Regions from separate parts of the Paenibacillus sp. FSL H7-0756 genome, predicted to be linked through region 2. Evidence: riboswitches for the same ligand, from Rfam matches in the RefSeq annotation. Region 2 holds a riboswitch; each other region holds the start of a gene.
The links. Region 2 has a riboswitch for cyclic di-GMP ahead of NST04_RS00260 (transglutaminase-like domain-containing protein). Riboswitches for the same ligand answer to the same signal wherever they lie in the genome.
Positions count from the first base shown of each region.

Region 1: it holds a riboswitch for cyclic di-GMP, as region 2 does, so the genes downstream of both, NST04_RS31570 (fibronectin type III domain-containing protein) here and NST04_RS00260 (transglutaminase-like domain-containing protein) in region 2, are expected to answer to the same signal.
Region 3: it holds a riboswitch for cyclic di-GMP, as region 2 does, so the genes downstream of both, NST04_RS01570 (anti-repressor SinI family protein) here and NST04_RS00260 (transglutaminase-like domain-containing protein) in region 2, are expected to answer to the same signal.
Region 4: it holds a riboswitch for cyclic di-GMP, as region 2 does, so the genes downstream of both, NST04_RS05490 (flagellar assembly protein A) here and NST04_RS00260 (transglutaminase-like domain-containing protein) in region 2, are expected to answer to the same signal.

Region 1 is NZ_JBBOVT010000003.1:1,283,527-1,290,971, reverse strand. Features, by position in the region: gene NST04_RS31570 (fibronectin type III domain-containing protein) at 1-3,343, opposite strand, end outside; cyclic di-GMP riboswitch class I at 3,357-3,458, opposite strand; gene NST04_RS31565 (MFS transporter) at 3,544-4,761, opposite strand; gene NST04_RS31560 (hypothetical protein) at 4,843-5,388, opposite strand; gene NST04_RS31555 (DUF350 domain-containing protein) at 5,519-5,938, opposite strand; gene NST04_RS31550 (endonuclease MutS2) at 5,970-7,445, opposite strand, start outside.
Region 2 is NZ_JBBOVT010000001.1:52,934-60,378, reverse strand. Features, by position in the region: gene NST04_RS00275 (glycosyltransferase family 2 protein) at 1-320, shown strand, start outside; gene NST04_RS00270 (GtrA family protein) at 310-714, shown strand; gene NST04_RS00265 (class D sortase) at 782-1,435, shown strand; cyclic di-GMP riboswitch class I at 1,562-1,643, shown strand; cyclic di-GMP riboswitch class I at 1,717-1,797, shown strand; gene NST04_RS00260 (transglutaminase-like domain-containing protein) at 1,811-2,620, shown strand; rRNA gene NST04_RS00255 (16S ribosomal RNA) at 2,986-4,546, shown strand; rRNA gene NST04_RS00250 (23S ribosomal RNA) at 4,797-7,445, shown strand, end outside.
Region 3 is NZ_JBBOVT010000001.1:352,455-359,899, reverse strand. Features, by position in the region: gene NST04_RS01575 (2-oxoglutarate dehydrogenase E1 component) at 1-2,395, opposite strand, end outside; cyclic di-GMP riboswitch class I at 2,945-3,048, shown strand; gene NST04_RS01570 (anti-repressor SinI family protein) at 3,083-3,226, shown strand; gene NST04_RS01565 (helix-turn-helix domain-containing protein) at 3,372-3,704, opposite strand; gene NST04_RS01560 (TasA family protein) at 3,967-4,557, opposite strand; gene NST04_RS01555 (TasA family protein) at 4,597-5,193, opposite strand; gene sipW (signal peptidase I SipW) at 5,294-5,896, opposite strand; gene NST04_RS01545 (hypothetical protein) at 5,898-7,214, opposite strand.
Region 4 is NZ_JBBOVT010000001.1:1,220,730-1,228,174, reverse strand. Features, by position in the region: gene NST04_RS05505 (ABC transporter ATP-binding protein) at 1-107, opposite strand, end outside; gene NST04_RS05500 (ABC transporter substrate-binding protein) at 122-1,135, opposite strand; gene biuH (biuret amidohydrolase) at 1,161-1,844, opposite strand; cyclic di-GMP riboswitch class I at 2,350-2,442, shown strand; gene NST04_RS05490 (flagellar assembly protein A) at 2,518-4,167, shown strand; gene NST04_RS05485 (aldo/keto reductase) at 4,196-5,170, shown strand; gene hcp (hydroxylamine reductase) at 5,270-6,922, opposite strand; gene NST04_RS05475 (Crp/Fnr family transcriptional regulator) at 7,055-7,445, shown strand, end outside.

The DNA of each region.
Region 1 (7,445 bases), on a different contig from region 2:
AAATCGTCAGCGGTTCGCTCCATTCTCCAAGGAAGCTTCCCTGCTTCGCTCTGACCCGATAATTATGCCAGGAATAGGGTTCTAATCCAGTATGCTTATAGGATAGCGATTCTTCGTTATTCAGAACTTCACCATCTACCAGGAGATCATAGCCGGTCGCACTCTCTACCTTATCCCACGTAAATTCAATACTTGTATTCTTGGCTAAGGCCTTCAGATTAGAGGGTTTGCCGAAGGTAGTGGTTGCAGATACGTATCCGCTCCACTCGGCAGCTCCCGCCGCATTTAAAGCTCTTACCCTATATTTGTGGGTGGAGAAGGGTGCCAGCTTCTTATGGATGTAGAGGTTATCCGTAACATTAAGAATGGTTGCCCCATCCAGTTCAATATCGTAACTTAGCGCACCTGCAACTATGTCCCAAGTTATTGTAATTTCGTTGCTCTTCGCTGAAGTCTGAATATTAGCAGGAACGCCGGCATGAGTGGAGTAAACCATCGTTTGGGTCCAGCTTCCGACTCTCTCATCATTCTTCGCCCGCACTCTGTAGGTATGCTCTGAATTCAATGCTAGCTGTGAATGTGTGAATTCTAGCTTCAATTCATTATCCAGAACGTCTCCATCTACCTCGATGTCATACCCCGTTGCTCCGGTAACTGGGTCCCATGCCACATGCACAGAGCTTCCTTCCACTTGTGCTGTAAGATTCTGCGGAACTCCAGGCAAAGTATGCACGGTGATGGTATTGCTCCATTCACTGATTCCATCATCGTTCTTAGCTCGTACACGATAACTGTGCTTACTGTTAGATTGGAGACTTCCATGTATATATGAATTATCCAGGATGTTATTATTTACGGTTCCGTCTACCTCCAAATCATAGGAGGCGGCTCCTGATACAGCATCCCAGTGCAAATGAATTGACTGCTCGTCTGCCGTTCCCTGCAGCTTAGAAGGTACTCCAACCAGAGTAGTCTTCGTAACCACTTCACTCCATGCCCCTGCTCCGCTGCTGTTCACCGCCCGGATTCGGAATACTTTGGGCATGTTCGGATTCAGATCAGTCTCCTGGTAAGTTAGCACGGCTCCTATATTCTTCGTACTGTTATTAACCTCGATTTCATAACTGGAGGCACCGATGACCGGCTCCCATTCGAGAGTAATGGTATGGCTTGTTGCATTCATTTGAATATTCAGTGGTGCAGCTGGCAAGGTCCAATAAGATGAAGTGATTGACCACTCCCCTTTGATGTCGCCACTGATTGCCCGGATACGATAGAGATGTTCAGTTCCCGGACTAAGCTCCCCCTTGGAAAAATCAGGTTCACTGCCGAGGACAGTAACCTCCTTATCGAATTCCACTTCATATCCATCTGCATTAAACAAAGCAGGCCAGTTCAATGTAATGGCTGAGTCTGTTGCACTAGCATTTATTGCTGGTATAGAAAAAGGTCTTAAAGATACAGAGGGAATCACTTCACGGGTCTGTTGCTCGCTCTCCCACGATAAGCTGGCCTGAGGATTCCCCATATCATTAGCGTATTCCATCTTCAGGTCATATTTTTTCCCCGCTTCAAGCTGGATGGTGCCTTGCTCCACATGCTGCTTCGTTGTCCAGGCATCCACCAGGAGCTGATCATTCACCCAGAGTCTGACTCCACCTGACGTTCTGGCGGAGAAGGTATATTGATCTGTATAGTTAGGTTGAATTTGCCCTGTCCATCTTACTGAGAAATGCTGGTCTGCTATCCCCGGCACACCCAGAACAGGTGGGCCAGCCAAAGAAATAGATTCATCCACCTTCACGGCCTTCTTGCCCGTAAAATCATTGCCGCTGTAATACTCGGCCTTAAGGCCCGACAGAACATACTTCAACAATGTACGTCCAGCTTGCTCATTCCCCGTATGTATTATAGGTCTTTGGTTCGAGATGACATTTCCGCCTACTGCAAATAATCCGCCTGTGGTGATATTAAGATGATTATTCACACTGACGTTGTCCCGGACAAACAGATCTCCCTGCGCTACATTTAGTTCTGCCCTTGAATTATTGGAAACCACTTCTCCAATAGACATTTCTTCGTCTACATTCATAGTTACCATAGTATTGATATTCATATTGCCTTGTACTACTATCCGTTCCGCGGATAGATCGAGCGAACCATTGTTATAGACCAAAGAACCTGCAAACAATTCATTATCTACATGTACATTGGAATTATTATTTAAATGCACCGTCCCCTGTACCCATAGATTACCTAGATTCTCATCTGGTACAGGGTTGATAACATTAACATCCAACTCCGTATTGGCATTTAATCCTCCACGGAGGATTAGCGACCCGTACACCGTTACATTCAGCTTCCGGTTCGTATTCATGCCGTCGACGATTACAATGACAGGCTGTTCTGCGCTTCCGAACGTCACGCTTGATTCTAAATTCAATTGTCCGACTGCAATAATTGCAGGCTTCTTGCCGCTGGAGCGGATAGAGCTTTGAATAGCTTCAATATCCGAATTTCCTATTGCCACTGCATGTTGGCTAACCTGCTGTATTTGTTGTTCAATAGATTTTATTTGTTCGCGGATATGGCGGGAGATTTCTACCTGCAGGCCGTTCACCCTAATAAAAGGCGGAGCGTTGTGTATGTTGGTCATGCTTCCCGATAGAAGAACTTTGTCACCAACAACCTTATTGGGTTCAAAGGGCATACTTATTTGAGGCGGTATCAAGGCGGGAGTGTATGTATTAACCAATGAAAGTTCTATGCTATTGAGAGCCGTCTCCATTCCAGCAGCATTGATTTGACTTAACGTGAGTCTTCCATCTTCGACAGCAACCTTCTTCTTGACTGTTCTATGCTGCCCTGCTTCAAGAGTGAGTCCGTCCATCACTTTGATATTCTCAACAGAAAGGGAGTTGTTGCTGCTATATACAGAGTCACCTACGGTTACCGAGACTTCATAAGTACCATTGTCTAGTGCAATTTCCCATTTTCCATCCGGATGGATTCGTGTAAGGCTACTTATGCCGGAGTCATCGTATGTATCTCTTGAGACTGTTGCATCGGTATGATCCATGTTCCAGCCGTAGGAGTATTGGTTTTTGACGCTAAAAACGGCTCCAGAATCTGCAAGCTCTCCGTCCTGTACAGGGGCTTCTTCGGGCTGAAACCGGATCCTGAGAATACTGTCCTGTGCGGAAATTTTCATCCCTGAGAATTCTACAAAAGGTGCAAGAATTTGAGCCAAAATGATAAAACACAGTACCTTACATATAAAGCTTTTCCTATTTGTCATAAAAGACCTCCGCTCATTTAACACTTCAATTAAAAAAGGGCGCAAAAAAACCACCGGAAAGAGCGGCCCGGCTACCATTCACAGATGGGTATCTCCCGCCCTGTGGTAAGGCCCGTGGCTTTGCGTCCCTGACTTTCGTACAGGTTTGCCTTTTTAGTTCTAATGGTTAAATTCATGCGAAATCATTTTGAATTCACTTCAAATACAATCTGTACTTACCTTGGCAATAATACCCTATATTTGAATCATATAATATTGTTATTTCTGTGAACATTTAAACCCAGCATCTTCCGCACCACCACCCAGCTCCCCAGCGGCGCCGCACCTAGCAGCAGCATAAGCAGCGTAATGGTCTGCGGAGATTGGTCCAGTGACAGCACGGCGATGAAGATCAGCAGACCAAGGAGGCGGCCGCTCATCAGGCTAAGCTCTCTTAGCACTACCAATTCCACGCGTTTGCCGGCGCTCTCCTCGGACACTCCCATAAGGTCGAAGCTGGTGGACAGCATCGGCAGCATGTAGAGCGGCAGGCAGAGTGAGGTCCCGATTCCCATGATCAGGAGGGTGGTAAAATTCACCTTCCACAGCAGCGGAAGAAGGAAGGCGATGAGCAGCAGACTGCCTGCCAGCATACCGCCGAGCCGGGCACGGGGCTTGAACCATCTGCCGGCCGCATAATAGCTGATCAGGGAGACGGCGGAGGTCAGCAGGGCGAACTGTCCCAGCTTGCTCTCCTCCTGTGCAGCAATGTAGACGAGCAGACCGATCAGGAAGGAGAATACGCCTTCCCGGATACCCTGGAACACTAGCGCCGCCGCAACTGGCCGCCAAGGACTGCGCCTGCGGGTAAGCTCGCGCCAGGGCTCCAGCCAGAGATAGGCTTCGCCGCGCGGCCGTTTGCGCAGCCAGAAACTTAGCACAGCAGCCACCCCATAGATACATAAAGACAATATGAATACCATACGGTAGCCTTGTCCGCCTTGCCAGCGGGAGATCATCCAGCCGGACACCCAGGGGCCGGCTATTCCCGTCAGGGAACCCAGCAGACCCATCCACCCGTTATAGAAATCGCGGTTCGCAGCGTCCGTAATCTCGAAGAAAACAATGTTAAATGCCAGCCAATACAGCCCGATGGATAGCCCGAGGACCCCACCCAGCGGCCAAATATAATGCACTGCTTCTTCGCGAAGCCACAGCACCAGCAAATAAAAAAAGCCCGATACGGCAATTCCCAGCCGCAGGGCATTCATTTTGTTATGTTCTTTCACCCACTTGCCGCCCAGCCAAAAGCTGAGACCCACGGCAAGCTGCTGGGCCACGGTGAACCAGCCGATCATGGCGAAGTTCTGCCGGCTTTTCCACAGATATACGTTGAGGAACGTCCCTGCAAGCACTGTAGCCAGAAGGTATAGCCCGCCTACAGCCAGCAGCAGCGCCGCCTGTCCCCGTTCTGAACCTCTCATGCTTAACCCTCCCTGCTCGTCCTAAGACACTTCATCTATAACTAACATGTCCAGACGGCAGGGAAAGCATGAATCCGATATTTATTCGGCTGCGGTGCTGAGATTGCGGACAAGCTGGATACGGTCTTCCTGCGCCAGACTGTGCTGGACATGGAAGCAGGAAGGGCATACGTACAGATTCAGCGCGAAGGGAGGCTTCAGCACGGCTGCGCCGCCCAGCGCTTCCGGCGTTGCCGGGGTGAACCCGTTCACCTGCTGCGTACCGGAGTGAAGCATCAGCTCATGGCATTGCGGACATTCCGGCGCTTCCAGCTGGGCAGCCAGAATTGCCGAGACCTTGTCCTCATAACGCTTCAGGTCATAATCGTCACCGAACTGGGTCAGCGTCCCCCATACAGGCACCACGCTATCCTTGTCGTCGTCATCCCACAGATTATCGTCGCTGATCTCTTCTTCTCCGGAAGCTTCCGCCGTATCCGGCTCTTCATCCTCCAGATCCTCTGCACCTATTGTCACTGTGCGGTAACCGCTAAGCTCGTTGTTGCAATGAGGACAGGTATCCTCGGGTCCAAACTCCTCATCCCATACAATCTCGGTATGGCACCATGGGCAAACTGTTGTCTCCATCTGTATAATCTCCTTCGCTTACTCACATTCGGTTCAATTCACCGTTAAATATATAATGCCGGCCGCTACAAAAGCCAGGGCTGAAAAAAACAGAATCCGAATCAGCAGCTTCATCTCCCTGCCCCCTAATTCAGAATATGGCCGCGCCGATAACATAGGACAAGGATATGGAGAGCAGCATGGCTGTCAATCCTACCGCCCGGTTATCCGCAGCAATCTCTTCATCAATTGAAAAGACCGGAGTAAAAAACTCGAACAGGAAGTAAGCCAGCAGCAGCAGCAAAAAGCCTACAACCGACCATTTCATCGTCTCATAGATCGATGCCCCTGCTTCAATGCTGAAGCGTAAGATGTTGCAGATTCCGAAGATTTTGCCTCCGGTTGCCATAGCTACGGCCACATTCCCCTTGCGGATTTCTTCCCAGCAGTTGTATTTCGTCACCATTTCGAAGAAGGACAGAAAGACGACCAGCCCCAATATGGCGACAGTGAAGTAGCCTAGCAGCGCCCCCAGCGGATGTTCCAGCAAAAGATCAATATTATCCTGCACTCTTTTCCCTCTTTCTGCCGGACTAAGGGCGTTACTCCAGTTCAGCTACCGTCACACCCGCGCCGCCTTCATTGTAGTTCCCGAGCCGATAGCTTTTGACATGCTTGTGCTTGCGGAGGTATTCCTGTATTCCTGTCCGCAGGACTCCCGTCCCCTTGCCGTGGATAATGGAGATCTGCCCCAGATTGCCGAGAAAAGCTTCGTCGATGAAGCGGTCGGTCTCCATAATGGCTTCCTCCAGGTTCGCACCGCGCAAATCGAGCTCACTACGGATATTCTCATCGCGTGTACGCTTGACCGTTGTGGCCCTGCGCAGAGCCGGAGGAGGAGCATCCGGTGCGGAGGCCAGGAATTCCAGATCACTCAGATTGACCTTCATCTTCATGATGCCGAACTGTACAACAGCTTCCTTGGTACCGCTCAGCTCAACCACAAGGCCCTTCTGATTCACATTCGCTACCTTAACTTCATCCCCTGGCTGAATCTTGCGCGGCGCCTTGACCGTGCTGCGCGGCACAGCCTTCTTGCGCGGTGCAGGCTCTGCTTCATCCAGCCGGCGGCGCGCTTCGATCAGCTTATGTTCCTTGACGGATGCGCCTTCCTCCAGCGCCAGGCGGCGCAGGTCGCTGATAATCTCTTCAGCTTCCTTGCGCGCCTTGGCCAGAAGATCGCTGGCATCCTTCTCTGCCTTCTCCAGACGTTTGTCGCGTGAGCCTTCGAGCTTCTCCAGCTCCTGCTGCTGCCGCTTGCGGAATTCTTCCGCTTCGCGGCGAATCTCTTCCGCCCGTACGCGTTCGTTCTCTGCGGTGAGCCGGTTCTCCTCAAGGGACGCAATCATATGCTCAACGCGCATATCTTCTTCCTTCACTTCGCCGCGCGCATGCTCAAGGATCGCGCTTGGCATCCCGAGGCGTTCAGCAATGGCGAACGCATTGCTTCGTCCAGGCACACCGACCAGCAGCCGGTAAGTGGGACTCAGGCTCTGCACATCGAATTCCATGCTGGCATTAATAACGCCTGCCCGTTCATAAGCGTATGCCTTCAGTTCACTGTAGTGTGTAGTGGCAACCATCCGGGATTCCGTCCGGTGAATATTCTCCAGAATGGCTATCGCCAGTGCGGAGCCTTCGGCCGGATCTGTTCCTGCACCGACCTCATCGAGCAGAATCAGACTCTTCGGTGTCATCCGCTTCAGAATGGATATAATATTCGTCATATGGCTGGAGAAGGTACTGAGGCTCTGCTCAATGCTCTGCTCATCGCCGATGTCGGCGTAGATCGCATCGAAGACACACAGCTGGCTGCCTTCCTCGGCCGGAATGAAGAGGCCAGACATCGCCATCAGGCTGAGCAGGCCGATCGTCTTCAGGGTCACGGTCTTCCCGCCCGTATTCGGTCCGGTCACAATGATGGAGCGGTAATCATTGCCCAGCTCCACATCCAGCGGCACAACCTGCTCGGCCGGAATGAGCGGATGGCGGCCCTTACGCAGGCGAAGGTATCCGCG
Region 2 (7,445 bases):
TCACCTCCTTCTCGCATAAGCCGCTCAAAATCGCCTCCTATATCGGCTTCTTCCTGTCCTTCTCCAGCTTCATCTACCTGTTCCTGGTCTTATTCCAGAAGGTCTTCACCTCCTGGACCGTGCCGGGCTGGGCGTCCATTGTCGGGGTGAACCTGTTGTTTAACGGCATTGTGCTGATGCTGCTGGGCGTCATTGGGGAATACATCGGACGGATCTATGACGAATCAAAGGATAGACCGCTCTATATCGTGCGCGAGACCAGAGGCTACCCGGATACAGAGTCTGAAGACACCCGGAAGGAAAGCGATTATGCAAGATAAGGCTTGGCGCGCAGGCATGATCCAGTTTCTGAAATTTAATGCGGTGGGCCTGCTTAACACATTCATAGATTTTGCGGTATTTACCCTGCTGCATTCCCTGGGGATGCTTAACACCCCTGCACAGATTATTTCCTATAGCGCCGGGACGGCCAACAGCTTTTTCTGGAATAAGAAGGTGACCTTTAAGGGAAGGGACAGAGGCGGGAATGGCGGCTTTGACCGGATGCAGCTGGTGAGATTTATTGTGCTGAATCTGCTGGTGCTGGGCATTTCGGTGCTGTTGATTCATCTTCTGACTGACCGGCTGGGGATACAGGTGCTCCTGGCCAAGGTGCTGGTTACCTTCATAACAGTGATCATTAATTTCTTTGGAAGCCGGAAATGGGTATTCTAAAGAGACAGTATATCTTCCCCGTATTCTGCGGCGGGAGTACTTATTCTATATTGCGGAGGCGATTGTCATGCGGAAGTTATCCTATTTGATTATACTTGCCGGGGTCCTGATTATGCTCTACCCCAAAGGAAGCGAATGGTACGAGGACCGTCAGCAGCAGAAGCTGCTGGAAGAGGCCGAACAGGCCTATAGTGAAATCGTTCCTTCGGCTACCGCTCCTGCCAGCCAGGATCTGAGCAAGCCTTATGCGGAAGTCACCCAGCTGCTGGCGGAAGAGTCTGGTGCAGAAGAGCCGGTGCCCACTACAGCGCCCGAGATTGAAGTTGGAGGCAAGATCACTGCCATTATTGAAATTGACAAAATCGATCTGAAGCTGCCTGTACTGGAGGGCGCCACCAAGACTAATATGAAGCATGCTGCGGCGCATATGAAGGAGACAGCTCCGATTGGCGCGGTAGGCAATGCAGCGATTGCGGCACACCGGTCAAGAACGGCAGGGCGGCTGTTCAACAGACTGGATGAGGTCGGTAAAGGGGATACCATTACTGTTATTACAAGCGGCCAGGAATACAAATATGTTGTATATGATGTATCTATTGTAGAGCCTACTGATATTTCGGTACTGAAGGGAAAGGATGATGATAAGATTCTGACCCTTATTACCTGTGATCCGCTTGTCAACCCGACCCACAGACTTATCATTCATGCGAAGCTGACCTGAATCCATCAAGACAAGGCGATAAAGGTCGAAAAAACATAAAATTTTAGTATATTTGTGGTGGAATCTAGCAATTTGGGTCTTGATAATAGATAGAGGTATGGTAAGATAGAACTATCAGAAGCTAATACACGATAACGGCAAACCTATCGAAAGATAGGGACGCAAAGCTACAGGGCCTTCCCGTCATGGATGGCAGCCAGCTACCGAATGAAGAGGCTTTTTTTGTTTGTTTTAATTCAGAATCTGTCATTATGTGGTAGTAGATTGGACAGATAAAGCTTATACGATAACGGCAAACCTATCGAAAGGTAGGGACGCAAAGCTAAAGGGCCTTCCCGTAAGAATGGCAGCCAGCTACCGAAAGGGGTTTTATCCATGAAGAAGTTTTATTTAATGTTGATTACACTTTTTGTGATCGTCACTTCTGTACAGACAGGCACTGCTCAAGCCGCTAATGCAGATTCAAGCTGGTTAAATGTTGGACAACTTGATCAAGGGATTATCGGGGTATCGTACGATGTTCCTAAGGATAAGAAGATGAAGCTCATGATTACCAAGGGCAACAACAGCTATACTTACAACTTATACACTTCCAAACCGAACGAGACGTTCCCGCTGCAACAAGGTAATGGCTCTTATAAGGTCTCTGTTCTTGAGAATACTACCGGCAACAAGTACAAAGTACTGTCTTCCGAGACTGTATCTCTCTCCATGAGCAATGTGAATGCCGTATATTTGAGCTCCGTACAGAATGTAAAGTGGAGTTCTTCCGATAAATCCGTTCAAAAGGCAGCTCAGCTTACAAAGGGTCTGACTACAGATGCAGACAAAGTTAAGGCTATCTACAATTACATCGTAACTAACGTGAAATATGATTACTCTTTGGCTAACAGCGTAAGCACAGATTATATTCCGAACAACGATAACACGCTTGCTACCAACAAAGGAATCTGCTACGATTACGCATCCTTGTTCGCTACAATGCTCCGCAGTGAAGGTATTCCAACCAAATTGGTTATGGGAAATACAAGCTATGTAACTTCATACCATGCCTGGAATGAAGTGTTCCTGAACGGCAAATGGGTAACGATTGATACTACAGTCGATGCAGGTCTGGGTAAAAACACAGCATCAACTGAACTGGTCAAATCAGCAAGCAAATATACTGCAGCGAAATTCTACTAAGAATAGCTGTGAACTATAGCATTACCTGAGAATAACCCGCTTAATTATTAAGCGGGTTATTTTTATTTATATAAAGGTTGCTTTTTAATAGAAGGATAGGTTATTATAAATAAGCGTTGTTGAGCGGCAAAGGAAATGAGAGATTACTTAAATAAGTGATTTCAAAAATAAAGCTTGCATTGCTCGGATGAACGTGATATATTATAAGAGTTGCTGGTGACGCGGTGAGCGGCGCTGACAACGAGCTTGATCTTTGAAAACTGAACAACGAGTGAGTATAGGAAATCACTTCGGTGAGATCCAAATTAGAGAATGTAAATTCTCGTCAGATGTTTCAAAATGAGCAATCGCTCTTTCTAAATACCAATTTGGAGAGTTTGATCCTGGCTCAGGACGAACGCTGGCGGCGTGCCTAATACATGCAAGTCGAGCGGAGTTTGAGAGGAAGCTTGCTTCCTTTCAGACTTAGCGGCGGACGGGTGAGTAACACGTAGGCAACCTGCCCTCAAGCCTGGGATAACTACCGGAAACGGTAGCTAATACCGGATAATTTCTTTCTTCTCCTGAGGAGAGAATGAAAGGCGGAGCAATCTGCTGCTTGGGGATGGGCCTGCGGCGCATTAGCTAGTTGGTGGGGTAACGGCCCACCAAGGCGACGATGCGTAGCCGACCTGAGAGGGTGAACGGCCACACTGGGACTGAGACACGGCCCAGACTCCTACGGGAGGCAGCAGTAGGGAATCTTCCGCAATGGGCGCAAGCCTGACGGAGCAACGCCGCGTGAGTGATGAAGGTTTTCGGATCGTAAAGCTCTGTTGCCAGGGAAGAACGTCCGGTAGAGTAACTGCTACCGGAGTGACGGTACCTGAGAAGAAAGCCCCGGCTAACTACGTGCCAGCAGCCGCGGTAATACGTAGGGGGCAAGCGTTGTCCGGAATTATTGGGCGTAAAGCGCGCGCAGGCGGTTATTTAAGTCTGGTGTTTAAACCTTGGGCTCAACCTGAGGTCGCACTGGAAACTGGGTGACTTGAGTACAGAAGAGGAAAGTGGAATTCCACGTGTAGCGGTGAAATGCGTAGATATGTGGAGGAACACCAGTGGCGAAGGCGACTTTCTGGGCTGTAACTGACGCTGAGGCGCGAAAGCGTGGGGAGCAAACAGGATTAGATACCCTGGTAGTCCACGCCGTAAACGATGAGTGCTAGGTGTTAGGGGTTTCGATACCCTTGGTGCCGAAGTTAACACAGTAAGCACTCCGCCTGGGGAGTACGGTCGCAAGACTGAAACTCAAAGGAATTGACGGGGACCCGCACAAGCAGTGGAGTATGTGGTTTAATTCGAAGCAACGCGAAGAACCTTACCAGGTCTTGACATCCAACTAACGAAGCAGAGATGCATCAGGTGCCCTTCGGGGAAAGTTGAGACAGGTGGTGCATGGTTGTCGTCAGCTCGTGTCGTGAGATGTTGGGTTAAGTCCCGCAACGAGCGCAACCCTTGACTTTAGTTGCCAGCAGGTTGGGCTGGGCACTCTAGAGTGACTGCCGGTGACAAACCGGAGGAAGGTGGGGATGACGTCAAATCATCATGCCCCTTATGACCTGGGCTACACACGTACTACAATGGCCGGTACAACGGGAAGCGAAGCCGCGAGGTGGAGCCAATCCCAGCAAAGCCGGTCTCAGTTCGGATTGCAGGCTGCAACTCGCCTGCATGAAGTCGGAATTGCTAGTAATCGCGGATCAGCATGCCGCGGTGAATACGTTCCCGGGTCTTGTACACACCGCCCGTCACACCACGAGAGTTTACAACACCCGAAGTCGGTGGGGTAACCCGCAAGGGAGCCAGCCGCCGAAGGTGGGGTAGATGATTGGGGTGAAGTCGTAACAAGGTAGCCGTATCGGAAGGTGCGGCTGGATCACCTCCTTTCTATGGAGAATCGTCTTCTGCAATGAAGACATTCAAATCGGAAGCTTCGCTTCCAAACCAATCAGGTTTAGGCCTGTTACTCACTCGTTGGTCAGTTTTGAGAGTTTAAGCTCTCATCTTTACCTTTGATCCTTGAAAACTGGATACCGAAACGAATTTGCGTTTTAGAACATCTTTTAGCTGAAACTTGTGTAAGCAAGTGGAAATAGTTATTAGTTGCTACCGTGATTTTCCTTAGGGAAAACACATTGGTTAAGCTACTAAGAGCACACGGAGGATGCCTAGGCGCCAGGAGCCGACGAAGGACGTGGCGAACAACGAAACTGCCTCGGGGAGCTGTAAGCAAGCTTTGATCCGGGGGTGTCCGAATGGGGAAACCCAGCTGTGGTAATTCGCAGTTACTCGTATCTGAATACATAGGATACGCAGAGGCAGACCAGGGGAACTGAAACATCTAAGTACCCTGAGGAAGAGAAAACAATAGTGATTCCGTCAGTAGCGGCGAGCGAACGCGGAACAGCCTAAACCAAGAGGCTTGCCTCTTGGGGTTGTGGGACGTCTCACATGGAGTTACAAAGGAATATGGTAGGCGAAGAGGTCTGGAAAGGCCCGCGATAGAGGTAAAAGCCCTGTAGCCGAAATGGTATTCTCTCCGAGACGGATCCCGAGTAGTGCGGGGCACGTGAAACCCCGTATGAATCCAGCAGGACCATCTGCTAAGGCTAAATACTACCTGGCGACCGATAGTGAAACAGTACCGTGAGGGAAAGGTGAAAAGCACCCCGGAAGGGGAGTGAAATAGAACCTGAAACCGTGTGCTTACAAAAAGTCAGAGCCCTTTTTATGGGTGATGGCGTGCCTTTTGTAGAATGAACCGGCGAGTTACGTTTAACATGCAAGGTTAAGGTGAGAAGCCGGAGCCGCAGCGAAAGCGAGTCTGAATAGGGCGACTTAAGTATGTGGACGTAGACCCGAAACCGTGTGATCTACCCCTGTCCAGGGTGAAGGTGCGGTAACACGCACTGGAGGCCCGAACCCACGCATGTTGAAAAATGCGGGGATGAGGTGGGGGTAGCGGAGAAATTCCAATCGAACTCGGAGATAGCTGGTTCTCCCCGAAATAGCTTTAGGGCTAGCCTCGGTGAATGGAGTGGTGGAGGTAGAGCACTGATTGGGTGCGGGGCCCGCAAGGGTTACCAAGCTCAGTCAAACTCCGAATGCCATTTACTTCTTGCCGGGAGTCAGACAGTGAGTGCTAAGATCCATTGTCAAAAGGGAAACAGCCCAGACCATCAGCTAAGGTCCCCAAGTGTGTGTTAAGTGGGAAAGGATGTGGAGTTGCACAGACAACCAGGATGTTGGCTTAGAAGCAGCCACCATTGAAAGAGTGCGTAATAGCTCACTGGTCGAGTGACTCTGCGCCGAAAATGTAACGGGGCTAAACACACCACCGAAGCTATGGCTAGATACTTTGTATCTGGGGTAGGGGAGCGTTGTATATACGTTGAAGGTGTACCGTAAGGAGCGCTGGAGAGTATACAAGTGAGAATGCCGGTATGAGTAACGAAAAGATCAGTGAGAATCTGATCCGCCGAAAGCCCAAGGTTTCCTGAGGAAGGCTCGTCCGCTCAGGGTAAGTCGGGACCTAAGGCGAGGCCGAAAGGCGTAGTCGAAGGACAACAGTTTGAAATTACTGTACCACCGTAATCCGCTATGAGCGATGGGGTGACGCAGGAGGGTAGTGACGCGGACTGATGGATGTCCGTCTAAGCAGTGAGGCTGGTGTGTAGGCAAATCCGCACACCGTAAGGCTGGGCTGTGATGGGGAGCGAAAATTACAGTAGCGAAGGTCATGATCTCACACTGCCAAGAAAAGCCTCTAGTCAGGAGAAGGTGCCCGTACCGCAAACCGACACAGGTAGGCGAGAAGAGAATTCTAAGGCGCGCGGAAGAACTCTCGTTAAGGAACTCGGCAAAATGACCCCGTAACTTCGGGAGAAGGGGTGCCTCGGTAGGGTGAATAGCCCGAGGGGGCCGCAGTGAAAAGGCCCAAGCGACTGTTTAGCAAAAACACAGGTCTGTGCGAAGCCGTAAGGCGAAGTATACGGGCTGACGCCTGCCCGGTGCTGGAAGGTTAAGGGGAGCGGTTAGGACTTAGTCCGAAGCTGTGAACCGAAGCCCCAGTAAACGGCGGCCGTAACTATAACGGTCCTAAGGTAGCGAAATTCCTTGTCAGGTAAATTCTGACCCGCACGAATGGCGTAACGACTTGGGCGCTGTCTCAACGAGAGATCCGGTGAAATTTTAATACCTGTGAAGATGCAGGTTACCCGCGACAAGACGGAAAGACCCCATGGAGCTTTACTGCAGCTTGATATTGAATTTGGGTACGATCTGTACAGGATAGGTGGGAGCCGTGGAGGCAGGAGCGCAAGCTTCTGCGGAGGCGCCGTTGGGATACCACCCTGATCGTATCTAGGTTCTAACCTAGTGCCCTTATCGGGTACGGGGACCGTGTCAGGCGGGCAGTTTGACTGGGGCGGTCGCCTCCTAAAGAGTAACGGAGGCGTTCAAAGGTTCCCTCAGAATGGTTGGAAATCATTCGCAGAGTGCAAAGGCATAAGGGAGCTTGACTGCGAGACCTACAAGTCGAGCAGGGACGAAAGTCGGACTTAGTGATCCGGTGGTACCGCATGGAAGGGCCATCGCTCAACGGATAAAAGCTACCCTGGGGATAACAGGCTTATCTCCCCCAAGAGTCCACATCGACGGGGAGGTTTGGCACCTCGATGTCGGCTCATCGCATCCTGGGGCTGAAGTAGGTCCCAAGGGTTGGGCTGTTCGCCCATTAAAGCGGTACGCGAGCTGGGTTCAGAACGTCGTGAGACAGTTCGGTCCC
Region 3 (7,445 bases), 300 kb from region 2:
CGGCTGAGGTGCTGCGCGTGTTACGGATCAGGCTCTTCGGCGCCATGATGACCAGCGGCCGGGCATCCGGTTGTCCGCAGAGCGCGGCCTGACGGCGGAGCAGATGGAAATATTGCGCAGCGCTGGTCAGGTTGGCTACAGTCCAGTTCTCCTCGGCGGAGAGCTGCAGGAACCGTTCCATTCTGGCGCTGGAGTGCTCCGGTCCTTGACCTTCATAGCCGTGAGGCAACAGGATTGTCAGATTGCTGCGCTGCGTCCACTTGGCGCGGCCGGCAGAAATGAACTGGTCGATAATGACCTGAGCCGCATTGGCGAAGTCGCCGTATTGAGCCTCCCAGATAACGAAGGTCTCCGGTGCGAACACATTATAACCATATTCGAAGCCGAGGACAGAGGCCTCGGACAGCGGACTGTTGTAGACGCCGAATGAAGCGCCGGCATCACTCAGCTGATGCAGCGGAGAATAGAGTTCACCGTTCTCGCTGTCATGCAGCACCAGATGACGGTGGGCGAAGGTACCGCGCTGTGAATCCTGCCCGCTGAGGCGGATCGGCGTGCCATCCTTCAGGATGGTGGCGAAGGCAAGCGTCTCTGCCAGAGCCCAGTCCACCCGCTCGCCGTCATTCAGTGCATCCTTGCGGCGCTGCAGAATCCGTTCCAGCTTCGGATAGACCTTGAAGCCGGCCGGTACGCGCAGCAGCTCGCGGTTAATCTCCTGCAGCCCGGCCAGCGGGAAGGCAGTCGGACGCTGCTGGGGACTGTCGTTATCCAGCGCGACGGCGGTTTTGGACTCCGCATTCTTCTGTTTGCCTTCCTTCATCTGGTCAAAGGCCTGCTGAAGGACGCTCTCCGCCTCCGCAATCATGTTCTTGACATCATCCGCTGTGATTACCTTCTCACGCTCCAGGCGTTCAGCATAAGCGCGGTACACAGTAGGGTGGTTCCGCACTTTGCCGTACACAATCGGCTGGGTTGTCTCGGGATCATCCATTTCATTATGCCCGTGGCGGCGGTAGCCGATCAGATCAATCAGGAAGTCCTTCTTGAACATATGGCGGTAAGCACTGGCCAGACGGACTGCGGCAATACAGGCTTCCGGGTCATCGGCATTGACATGCACGATTGGAATTTCATACCCTTTGGCCAGGTCGCTGGCATAATGGGTGGAGCGGGAATCCTCGCTCTCTGTGGTGAAGCCGATCCGGTTATTGACGATAATATGCACAGTACCGCCATTCTGATAACCCTGCAATTTGCCGATATTAAGCGTCTCTGCGACAATGCCCTCTCCAGGGAAGGCGGCATCGCCGTGCATCAGCACAGCCATAGCCTTGCTTGTGTTCAGCTTAGGCAGTCCCGGAGCGTTGCGCTCTTCCTGTGCGGCGCGGGTGAAGCCCTCGACGACAGGATTGACGAATTCAAGATGGCTCGGGTTATTGGCCAGCGTGATCCGGGTGCGAACGGTCTCACCTTCGCGGACGGCACGGTCAGCCCCGAGATGGTACTTCACATCACCGCTCCAGCCGTAGGTCACGCCCATGGAGCCTTCCGAAGGGAACAGCTCCTTGTTCGGCGAGTGATGGAATTCCGAGAAAATAATATCATAAGGCTTGCCCAGAATATGAGCCAGCACATTAAGTCTTCCGCGGTGGGCCATGCCCATCAGGATATGCTCTGCGCCGTCATGCGCGGCGGCCCGCACAATCTCATCCAGCATCGGCACGAGGGCATCATTGCCCTCCAGGCTGAAGCGCTTTTGGCCGACAAAGGTCTTGTGCAGGAAGGTCTCGAAGTGCTCCACCTGAACCAGCCGCTTCAGCAGGTCTTTGCGCTCTGTATTATTCAGCGGGGCAGGGGAGGTCATCGATTCCGCCTGGCTGTTGAGCCAGCGCAGCTCGCGTTCATCATGTACATGCCCGAATTCGTAGGCAATGGTCTGGGTATAGGCCTGGCGCATTCTGTGGACGGCATCCATCGCGGTATGCACATCCGCAGGGGCATTATCCCAGATCAGCGAAGCAGGCAGAGCATTAAGATCCTCGCGGGTAAGCTCGTAGGTCTCCAGCTCCAGCCATTTGGCCATCGGGTTCGTGCTGCGCTCCAGCGGGTCAATGTCTGCGGCCATATGGCCGTATATCCGAATATTGGCGATCAGCTTCGAGGCCTTAACAGCCTTCTTGAGCCACTGCGCATCTGCTGATACGGCAGGGCTCGGAGCCCTCTCGGCATCGGGTGCCAGCGGAGGGGGGCCGGATACGGTGAAGAGATCACGGTAATGTTGTTCAACAGAAGAGGGGTCCTTGACAAATTGCTCATATCTTTCTTGGATGTAGCCCAGGTTGGGGCCGTAATATTTGCTCCATACTGTGTCGTTATAGGGCTCTTTGACTGCCATGAATAGGTCCTCCTAACGGATAAACTCCACGCGAGGCATCCAGTGTGCCACTTGGCGGAGCTGCAAATGTTTGCGGTTTCATTCTCACCTTATTGTGCTACTTTCCGGCGGGGTAATCAATTCATACTTTCGGTCAATCCGTTCGCAATTTGGCATGATTCATTACAGTATTCATACGGAACTATCATAAATAAGCAAAATTCCCCTCCGCTTCTTTTGCTTTTGTTAATTCTTAAGTGCTATCTAACTATAAATTCCTATCACAGTCCGTCATCTATACAAATGGGTAATTGTCTCTATACGAGGTTGCGCGCAGCGGTAAGACGGAGCAGTTAGAGTTCCCTTTAGTATATTTAAACTATTAGCTAGGGTTTGAACTTGGGACTGGAAATATTTATACAAGACGCTGGCAATTTCAGCTAAGTTTCCTCACATTTTATCATAAAAAAATTCCAGAAAACGACACACTAATCGCGCATGATCTTGTATAATGTTATTGCGGAGAACGGTTTCATCGATTCTTGCCAGATCCTTTCATGATGGAGAGGGTCCAGTTAAAGGTAAACCTGCCGAAAGACAGGGGCACAAAGTCTCGGATCTAAAGTAGAGATACTACAAAGTAGCAATACTACTATGATGGCCGGACTGCCTGGGGACGCGAAAATTCTAGGAGGAGATTTCTTGGATATGTCCAACCAGGGGAATGACGAGCTGCAGGCAGTAGATCTGGATTTAGAATGGGTGCACTTGCTGATGTCTGCCAAGCAGGCGGGGATCGCGGCGGAGGAGATCCGCCGGTTTCTAAGTGAGAAGGCGCTCCAGGCGATGTAAGGCGGTCATCATTGTTCGGATACATACAGAAAAGGCACAGCGTCCGGTACGCTGTGCCTTTTCTGTATGCCGCTTGAAAGCATGCCTTCGCCGAAGGCGGCCTCCCTGCCGTGCGGAGTCTTCCCTGTGACATACAATGCTGTGTTTAGTTGTCCTTTTGTTCCATGCGCCATTTCTGGTAATCGAGGAATTCCTTGAATTCACGTTTGCTTATACCGGAGGCCATAGCCTCCTGAACCAGCCGGAACCATTCCCCGTCCAGGGCCTGTTCTTCCGTCTCTGCCAGTCCGCCATACAGCAGTGCATGAATGGATACCTGAAGCGCGTCAGCGATTTTTTCGATGAATTGAATGGAGGGGTTGGATTGAATATTCCGTTCCACATTACTGAGGTATGATTTCGCCACATCAGCCTTATCCGCAAGCTCGGATAGCGAATAGCCCTTCTCCAGCCGGAGTTTGTGGATGCGGCTTCCCATAGTATCTGACACGATTACAACGCCCTCCGTACTTTTTTGGTAAAAGATAAGAAGTGATATGCTTCGCGCTATACCGTATCCCTATCTCTCTCGCGGAAACGGCACCGCCCGTTCATAGGAGGGACGGCAAAGCCGTTTTCACTTGTCAGTATAACAAAAAACCGCAAATCGGACAAAATCATTGAGCCGGCAGCCTGTAGAAAAGAAAATAGCACACCCGGCCCGGTTGGGGAAGGATGTGCTGTCTTGATGGATTCCTGATCTACTTGGCTTCTCCCACTCCTTGAAGAGCATCGAAGGTCCAGTTCAGAGCTAAGCCGTCACCCTGAAAAATGTTCTGATCGAGCGTATTGTCCACGAACTCGAAGGCGATCTTAAAGGTCTTGGAACCGGCTGCGGCAATCCCTCCCGGCAGGATACCTGCTGCTACGAGATCGTAGCTTGGGGTGTTCTTCAGATCCTTCAGGGAGATCTCGGACAGCACATGACCGCTTAGTGAACCGCCGGTGTACGAATTATCCAGGAGCTTGACCTTGAAGTGGTCTCCGAGATCCTGGCCCGCATTGTCGCCCTTGGCATCGGTTACGGTGTATGTGGTAGCGAGCTTGAGGAATTTGATATCCAGTGTGCCGTCATTGGACAAGGTAAAGGTGCGGACGGTGTAGTCTCCCGGCTTCAGATTCGTCAGCGCTACCGGAGTATTGAAGGAGGAGCCGAGCTTCAGCGTACCTGCGGCGAAGGTTGCGGTGCTTGTGGCTGTGGAGCTGAAGTAAGCGAAGGTGCCCCCGCCGATTAAAGACAAGCCCAGTGCTGCCGATGCTACGCCAAGACCCAATGTTTTTTTGATACCCATGATTGATTTCCTCCTCGAATGGTTTGTTTTGTTGGTAAATTATTTGAGACTGCCTTTTTCCTGGTTGGCTTCAAAATTCAGCGTCAGCGCAAGCGTATCGCCCTGATAATAGTTCTGCGGCTGGAGGGTTTCCTTGAAGGCAAACTGGATAGTCAGGTTATCCGAGGTACCGGCTTTAATGCCGGATTTCTCTCCGCCTAAGATCGCTCCGACAATTCCCCGGGCCACGAGATCGGGACTCTCTTTCTCCAGATCGGCCAGCGAGATGACCAGGAGCGGCAATTCTTGCTTATCCTTGTTCGCGAGGAAGGTCACAATAATATCATCCTTGAAATTATGGGAGCCGTTGTCTCCCAGAGCGTCTGTAATAGCCGATGAGGTGTGCAGTACCACTTTGGGAATGTTAAGCGTCCCGTCATTTATAAGCTTGAAATCTCTTAAGATGCTGTCTCCCGGCTTGAGGTTGCTGAGATTAACAATGACAGAGGGATCAGATTTAAGTGATAAAGTTCCGTTGTTAAAAGAAGATGAAGAAGTAGAAGTACTGCTGAAGTAAGCGAAGGTGCCTCCGCCGACCAGGGTCAAGCCTAATGCTGCCGATACAACTCCGAGACCTAATGTTTTTTTGACGTTCATTTGTTCATCCCTCTCTTAATGAGTCTATTGGGTGCATAGCCGGTGCTTCCGGCAAGCTGTATTGTGGCTCCGCGTTTCGTAAACGGGAGAGGACAATCGGTCATTGTACAAGGTCAGTCAAAGTATCAGGGGTGCCGGCGCTGGCTGCGGATGAGGAGACATTTTTCTTTTCCAGTGCCGCAACGGCCTTCCAGGAAGAATACAGCGCGTAGAGGAGCAGCAGCAGTCCGGGAATAATCATCAGCACTACGCTTCCGGCTTTGGAGACTGCGAAGCTCATGGCATAGCCCACATAGGGTACGGTTACACCGGTGTACTCACCTACTACATTCGTGGAGCTGACGGCTGCTGTGTCGGCGGCATCATTATTGTCGCCCTTGGTGGTGTAGCTGGCTTCCCCCAGTGCATTGTTCAGCTCGGCATCGACCACGCGGTGGGTGATCAGAATATTATCGGGATTCAGAAAAGTGATCACATCGCCTTTCTGAAAACGGGTCATGTCCCCGCCCGGCTTAATGGCTACAATGGAACCGGTCTGGATGCCGGGCTCCATGGAGCCGGACAATACCGTTTTGATCTGATAGCCGAAGAAGGAGGGCTCGCCGCCGGAGGCTTTGGAGATCACAACGGCTGTGATCAGCACCAGGAACACTAGCAGAATCAGTGTGGAGATGATCGTATTGGCTATTTTTCGGATGCGCATCTTATTCGCCGCCTTTGCTGGTGTCGGATTGTGGAGACGGTGTAGCTGTAGGAGAAGGCTGCCCGCCGTCCACGACAGTACCTGGAATTACGCTGCCTGGTTCATGATCTGGAGTTGCCACCGGTAAAAGAATCTCAGGCGCAGGCGTGGCCGCTGGAGCAATAACCTCTGCTGCTGCTGAAGCTGTGGGGACTGGATTGTCCTGTACAGGAGCTGTTGGAGCGGGCTCCTCTGCCGGCTGGCTTTTGTCGGGAGGACTGGTTGCGGGCGGCTGGTTCTGGGCTTGTTCATGCTCCAGCTTCAGCGCTTCGTCAGCAGCCTTCTGCTTCTCTAGGGCGAGCCGTTCGGCTTCCTCCGCTCTGGCTTTCTCGGTCTTTTCAAGTGCCAGGCGTTCCTCTTCCTCTTGCTGTGCCTTCGCCTTGTCCTCAAGGGCCGTCTTGGCGTCAGCGATTTCTGCCAGCCGTTCCTGCAAGGTGTGGATTGTGGAGGACAGGGTATCCTTGGACGCCGTTAATTCGGTGTTCAACTGCTCGTACGCGGCCAGCAGCGCGGGGGAGACCTGCGAATCTGCCTGATAGGCGCTGGTTACGAACGAGAGGATAGGCTCCTCGGCTGGGAAGCTGTAGTCATCCTGCCGGAGTAAGATGCGGTCGGGATTGCCGGTAGGCAAGGATCCGCCGATATCATGAATCGAGCCGAGGTATTGCACAATTCCGCTTAACGTCTCCGCCAGCGTCTCCGACAGAATCCCGCTTTGATGAAGACTCTCTTGAATCTGGTCGAAGAACTGTGCATCACGGATTTCCAGACAGTTAGGATCGAGATTCACCATATAACCTCCGAGCTTGTGCAGGATGGCCGCTGCGTAGCCAATTTCCTGCAGGATTTGTTGCCAGACCGTCCCGTTGAAGCTTAGTTGCTTATCCAGCAGATCGATCTCGCTGCCAGCTTGAGTGAGCTCAGACGAGAGTTCGTCCGCAGCCTGACCCAGCTCTGCAAGCGATAGCTCTCCGGTAGCGGCTGAGGAGGTGTTATACACTCCACTGATGCTATGGCTGCCAAGGGAAGATTTCAGCTCTATGAGGGTGCTTAGGTGCCCGCTGAATTCGGACAACAGCTGTTCAATCTGACCCGGGAATACCGAGCACAGCCCGATGGAGCTGATCTGCTCCTGTGAGGTGTTGAACTCTCCATAGGTGCTGCCGATCTGGCCCGAGGTGTAGATCAGAAGCACAGAGACAGCCATACCCGATTGCAGAATCCGCAGGCCGAGCCTCCTGGTTTTTCGTTTGCGCCGCTTGGCAGATCTGGGGTACATAGCTAAGCCCCCTCTCAACTTGCTAATGAGTTATTCGTTATATTCGTTCTTAATAAAGAACGATATCGTAAACAAATCATACACTGCGCCGCTTGAAAAAGAAAAATCTTAATTTCAGCGGAATGTTCGCAATAAAGTACGAATTGGGTGCGATATCTCGCTGTATCTGCGGTTATCGCTGTTTTTCACAAATGTTCTTTATAAAGAACGAACGGGACGGGTGGGAGGAGC
Region 4 (7,445 bases), 1.2 Mb from region 2:
ACGTTGCCGAAGGAAAGAGAGCAATTGCGCAGGGAGAGCATCGTTTCCCGGGTACCGGGATGCTGCGCGGAGGCAGCATCCAGCTGTTCTTTGATCGCTGTTGTCATTATCGGGTCCCTCCTTATTTCAAAAACTCGTTGGTGAACAATCCGCCGATGTCCTGTTCCTTTTTCACAAAGCCCAGCTCGACCAGATTCTTCTGCAATGTCTCCCAGGACGCCTCGTCCATTGAGCCCAGCGGAAGCTTCTCCGGATCAAGCAGCGGAATGCTGGCCTTCATCATATTGACCTCATGCTTCAGATCCAGCTTCTCGCCATATTTCAGACCGAATTCCGCTGCCTCCTCCGGATGCTTGACCGCATAATCCCAGCCCTGCATAGATGCCTGCACGAAGCTTGCGACCATCTCCGGGTCCTTCTTAATAACAGACTCCGTAGTGAACAAGGTATCGGCATAGAAATTGATGCCATAGTCGTTCGGATCAATAATATTCACTTCCTTGCCTTGCTCCTCTACAGCCAGCACCTCATTAATGACATATCCGGGCCAAGCCTTGACCTGACCGGTTAACAGCGGACTCAGATCATATTTGACCGGCATCTCTTCAATTTTCGAAGGTTCGATGCCCGCACTTTTCTCCATGGCACGGAAGGTCAGCTCTTCGTTTCCGCCCAGCTTAATGCCTACCTTTTGCCCGATAAGATCCTCCATTGTCTTGATCCCGGACTCTTTGAGCGCGAACATGACGAACGGGGTTTTGCGGTAGATCGCAGACAATGCTTTGACCGGGACGCCTTTCTCTCTGGCAATGACGACCTGGTCGGCACCGGTAACTCCGAACTCCTCACTGCCGGAAGCTACCATCTGCACAGCCGGGAAATCCGAGCCCCCCGGGCGGATCTCAACATCCAGCCCCGCTTCTTTATAGAAGCCTTTTTCCACTGCGGTATAAAAGCCGGCAAACTGCGCCTGATGAATCCACTTCAGCCGGAGCACCACCTTTTTCAGCTCGCCTGAGCCTTCTGCTCCCTGTCCTTCGGCCTTTCCGGCATCCGTATTGTTACCGCAGGCGCTCAGGAGCAGCATTAGCGAGGTTAACAGCATCAGTGCTTTCGTTCTGGACTTGTTCCACATGGTAATTCCCCCGTTTATGAATGATTTAGTATTGCTCCAGCGCCTTCAGCACCGCTTGCGAATCACTTACACTGCCGAACACCCCGCCCTGCATTTGAACCATATTCAACGCCGCCAGGTGATTCGCTTCATCCGTCGCTCCCGTGCAATCCGCAAGGATCAGACACTCGTACCCCCGGTCATTGGCCTCCCGCATCGTGGTGTGTACACAGACATCGGTAGTAATACCAGTCAGAATCAGATGGGTAATTCCTTTATTCCTCAGGATCAGGTCCAGGTCCGTTGCGTAAAAGCTCCCTTTGCCCGGCTTGTCTATAATGTACTCTCCGCGGGCAGGCGCCAGCTCCTCAATGATCTGCCAGCCGCGCTCCCCCCGTACGAGGATTCGTCCCGCCGGTCCTTCGGAGCCGATCTCAGCCCCGATCTGGCGGCTGCGCCACCGTTTGTTCGCCGGCAGATCCGACAGATCCGGCTTATGCCCCTCGCGGGTATGAATCACGGTGAACCCTTCGATGTCCCGGATACGTGCCAGCAGCCGCTGAATGGGCTGAATCGCCCGCGCCGTTAATGAGAGATCATAACCCATTCTCTCGACGTAACCGCCCTTGCCGCAAAAATCCGTCTGCATGTCGATAATCATCAGCGCTGTCTTCGCCGGGTCCACTGCCCCGTCATAAGGCCAGATGTAAGGTGTTGCTGCAATCTGCATGGTTTATGCTCCTCTCCTGATGTCGCTATCTCTATTAATGTTAGTTTAGTTAACATTAACTCGCGTTTCTTTGGTATGAGTTAGATTATATTACAATGAATTTGCGATGTCTTCGGTTTTATTACGAAATAATACACTGAATGTTTGTGTTTATTTACATAGTTAACACATACATTACATAATCATTCGCAATACTGCTTATTAAAAAGGAACACTCCGGGTTTTGCCAAGCCCAAGGTGTTCCAACAGTTGAATACCCGCATTTCTTCTCATCTTCCTCTTCCATAAGCTGTAAGCGCTGGGAAACCAGTTTTTTTGTCGAAATAGAGCTGCATATTTCGAGTTTTTTGATAAATAGGCATAATATAGTTGAAAAATAGCTCTTTAAGTACTAGAATTAAGCTTGTTTGCAGAAGTTAATGACGCATAAGAACTATTTATGATTCTTTTTGTCGATTGCAGTCGATCACAATTCATCACCTCTACAGGATGTATATCATTGATCTATTTCTAAAGGCAAACTTCCCGAAAGGGCAGGACGCAAAGCTATGGGCCTAAGAACGCCAGAATCCGCGTTTACGGTTGCCAGGCTGCCAATAGAGACCACTTAAGCCAGCTGTTCAGGAGGAAGACTTCCGGGCTTGATGATGTTCTTTTTCTGTACGAATTGCCATTGATCATACGAAAAAGTGAGGTTACAACCATGCCGCAGCAGGATATCGAACCAAGCCGATATGAATTCGTAGAGTCCCTGATGCTTGAACGTAAAGGTCTCCTGGATTCATTCTCTGTGGAGGGCCGGACTTCTGACGGGACAACTGGAGATAAGAATGGAATTATCCTCGTGCAGGACAACCAGATATTCATTACTCCCCCGCTCCCCGGAGGCGCTCCCGCCCGCATTTCTGCGATCCACCCTGTTGTCCTGAAGATCAACTGGAAGACCGTTACAGAGCCAACCGAGGTGACCAAGTCAGATTATATTACCTGGGAGATCTGCGAGAAGCCGCAGTATGAAATTACCGTATCGCCTGACAAGCTCAAGGTCCACTTCACTTTATACCGTGCAGAGAAGTACGCCTGGAATCTGGTTAACTGTCCCGCCGCCTTCGAGGCGGTCGTCCGTGCCCAGCCCAACCCGGCGGTGCTGCTGTCCACGCTCACCATAGAACAGATTATTTCTTCACTGGACAACCGTTTCATTCTGCGCAGCCTGAACATTCCCGCCCTGTACGCGGAGCTGGAGAATCCTACATATCTTCCCGTATGCATCGCAGAAGGAAGAGCTCCGCTGCCCGGCAAGGAAGCCCGGCTGGAATTCCTGCTGCCGGAGCATACACTGGAGGGGAACAGAATGCTTGGGGGACAGGAATCCCCCGCTCAGAAGCCTGCGGAACCCTTGGAGTATCTCCGTTTCCCGGGAGCTCCCTTTACCTTTGCAGGTGAGGTCTTCGCCCGCAAACTGCCGCCGGAGGAAGGCATTCCCGGCCTCGACACAGACGGAAGGGTTCTGCCCCCTCCCCCGCCGCAGGATATCTACTTTGCTGCCGGCAATCATGCCAAGCTCCTTCCCTGCGGTAATATCGTAGCCAACCACACAGGCAGACCCCGCATCTGCGGAGGAAGCGGCAGCATCCGGATCTGCGACTTCCCTCCGCTCTGTCTGCTGACCAGAGAGATGACAGAGCCTGCGGGCGACGTTATGTTCGCAGGCGACATTATTGTACCGGGAGATCTGGAAGGATCTGTACGGATCGAAGCCCTGGGGAATGTGTACGTCTATGGCGATATCCGCCAATCTACGATTATAGCCACCGGCAGTATTTATGTTAGCGGCCAGGTTACCGGCAGCGGCCTGTACGCCGGATATGCCGGGGTACAGCAGCATCGTCTGCACAGCCTCGCAGGACTGCTGCGTATAGAAGTGGACGGACTGCGTGAGGCGGCACGCCAGCTGGCCAAGAACGTAGAGTCCCGGCAGCAATCGGTGAATTACGGTCTGGTGGTCATGCTGCTGCTGGAGGATAAATACAACCACCTCGATAGCCTGATCCGCGATCTTGAGGCTACCCTGAGCCGTATGAACGGAGAGTTCGGCTCCGGCACAGACCCGCTCCGGCATATGCTTGAGGTGTTCACCCACCCGGGGCAATTCACCGGATACATTACGGATAGTGTCCTAAGCAGCTTCTCCAGGCTGCTCCTCAAGCTGGGCGAGGAGATCGAACTGCTCGAGGAGGAGCATGCAGTAATTAATCTCGCCCGTTCGCAAGGCAGCCGCCTGGAGTCCGGCGGCAAGCTGCTTGTGCGGGATTCTTGTTAAGTACTACTAGATAAGGAGAAGTGAGAGCATGCGATATAACCGTCTAGGCAATAGCGGCCTTCAGGTGTCCGCCCTGGGTCTTGGAACCAATTCATTCGGTAAACGGGCAGATCAGGAGACCTCGGTCCGCATTCTGCACACCGCTATGGGTCAGGGCATCAATTTCATCGATACCGCCAATATCTATGCCGGCTCTGAATCGGAGCGGATCATCGGCCTTGCGCTTGAGGGCAGACGCCATAACGCAGTGCTGGCGACCAAAGCCGGATTGCCGAAGCATGAGGGACCCGGCGGCAGCGGCTCTTCGCGCCATCACCTGATGCAGGAGCTGGAGGGCAGCCTGCGCCGGCTGAAGACTGACTATGTGGATCTGTATCAGATCCACACCTTCGACCCCTACACACCGCTGGAGGAAACGCTGCGCACGCTGGATGATCTGATCTCCGCAGGCAAGGTGCGGTATATCGGAGCCTCCAATTATGCCGCCTGGGAGCTGATGAAGGCGCTTGGAATCAGCGAAGCCCGCAGCTGGGCGAAATACATCTCTATCCAGTGCAGCTATTCGCTGGCTGACCGCACGCCCGAGGCCGAGCTGCTTCCGCTCTGCCTGGATCAGGGGCTGGGCATCATCCCCTACTTCCCTCTGGCGGGCGGTATCCTTACCGGCAAATATGCCGGCAGCGGCAAGGCCCCTGCCGGCTCCAGAGCAGAGACCGATCCGAACTTCCGCCGCTTTCTTACCCCGGAACGCATCTCGCTCGGGGAGCAGGTTCAGGCCATTGCGGAAGGGCTGGGCACCTCACCTGCGGCTCTATCCCTGTCCTGGCTGATGAACCGGCCCGCCGTCTCCACGGTGATTGTCGGCGCGACTACAGTAGAGCAGGTCCAGCATAATTTGCAGAGTCTCTCTGCTTCGCCGGATGCGGAGGTACTTGAGCAACTTGACCAGGCTAGCGCCGCCTTCCGCACCGGCGAGCCGTTTGCGGTCTACCGGCTGCCATAAGCGCTGACGGTAACGTTCATATCTATACACACAAAGCGAGCCCCCGTATACATATACGGAGACTCGCTTTTGTGTTTTTTGGCTCATATTGAATTTGTATTATACCGCAGCGATGAACCGCTCCATATCTTCCTGTACGGTAGTAATACCGCCGATACCAAAGGTATCTACCAGAACCTTGGCTACATTAGGCGACAGGAAGGCCGGAAGCGTAGGGCCCAGATGAATGTTCTTCACGCCCAGATGCAGCAGCGCCAGCAGGACGATCACCGCTTTTTGCTCATACCAGGCAATGTTATAGGAGATCGGAAGATCGTTAATATCCGCAAGACCGAAGACTTCCTTCAGCTTAAGCGCTATAACTACAAGAGAATAGGAGTCATTGCACTGGCCGGCATCAAGCACGCGCGGAATTCCGCCGATATCGCCAAGCGCCAGCTTGTTATATTTGTATTTGGCACAGCCTGCGGTAAGGATCACCGTGTCACTGGGCAGCTCTGCTGCGAAGTCGGTGTAATAATTCCGGCTCTTCATCCGTCCGTCGCAGCCGGCCATGACGAAGAATTGCTTGATCGCGCCGCTCTCTACCGCTCCAACCACCTGATCTGCCACATTCATTACAGCCGCATGGGCGAAGCCGCCGACAATCTCTCCGGTCTCAATCTCTACCGGAGCACTGCAGCTCTTGGCCTGCTCGATCAGAGCTGAGAAATCCTTCTCACCATCAGTGCCTGCCGCGATATGCTGAATTCCCGGATAACCGGTGTTGCCTGTCGTGTATAGCCGGTCTTTGTAGCTGTCCTTCGGCGGTACAATGCAGTTGGTGGTCATCAGAATCGGACCGTTAAAGCTGGCAAATTCCTCATTCTGCTTCCACCAGGCATTGCCGTAGTTGCCTACGAAGTGGCTATATTTCTTGAAGGCGGGATAGTAGTGGGCCGGCAGCATCTCACTGTGCGTATACACATCCACTCCGGTACCCTCGGTCTGCTTCAGCAGCGTCTCCATATCCTTGAGGTCATGACCGCTAATCAGAATACCGGGGTTTGTACCTACACCAATATTGACTTTGGTAATCTCAGGGTTGCCGTAGGCTGCGGTGTTCGCACGGTCAAGCAGGGCCATTACATCCACGCCGAACTTGCCGCATTCCAGCACCAGGGCTGTCAGCTCGCCGCCGCTCAGACTGTCATCCAGGGCAGCAGCCAAGCCTTTTTCCATAAAAGCATGTGCGCCCGCTTCATAGAAGCCCAGCACTGCGGCATGCTCCATGTAAGCAGCCATTCCCTTCAGGCCATAGGTCAGCAGCTCGCGCAAGGAACGGATATCCTCATGCTCCGTAGCAAGCACGCCCACCGTTGCCGCCTTCTCCATCAGCTCTTCATCGGTCACCGCATTCCAGTTCGCCGCGTCATGCTCCGATAAATGGGCCATCACTCCGGCATCGGCCACTCTGCTGCGCCACAGGTCCCGCAGGGCCAGTCCTTCCCGAACCTTCGCCGTGAAGAATTCCGGCACAAAGTTGGCATTGGTAATCGTAGCGAACAAGCTCTCTATAATGAATTTCTCCGTTACCGGATCGGTGATCCCCAGTTCGCGCCCGCTGCGCGCGAAGACGGCAATGCCTTTGAGTGTATATACCAGAAGATCCTGCAGATTCGCTACCTCACTAGTCTTGCCGCACACCCCCTGAATCGTACAACCCGTCCCCTTAGCTGCCTCCTGACACTGGAAACAAAACATTTCGCTCATTACCTGAATCACTCCTTATCATTATTGGAACCGCTCTGTGCCTCGCCTTTACAGTTACCAATAATTGTAGTAGACTTTCGTCTATCAATCGGTAACGAATGTTACCAATCACTACACATCGGGAGGAAAAGTATGAGACCGGAGCCTGCTACACTGCAATCCTGCCTGCTATTTCGCGGAAAGTCCGCAGAAGAGATCGGACAGCTGCTGGATACACTGGCTTACGCTGTCAGCTCCTACCACAAGAATGCGATTATTCTGGCAGAGGGTGATCCGGCAGACCGGCTCGGGATTCTGCTCTCCGGCCGCATCGAGGTGCAGAAGACACACCCCACCGGCAGCAGTGTGACCATCGCGCATCTGAAGGAGGGACAGACCATCGGCGAAGCCGTATTATTCCGCAGGAATAACACCGTGCCCGCCACCGTCACGGCCACTGGCCCCTGCAAGGTGATGTTCATCAGCAAGCAGGAGCTGCTGAGATTATTCGCGGCCGACACCGATATCCTCACCCGCTTCATCG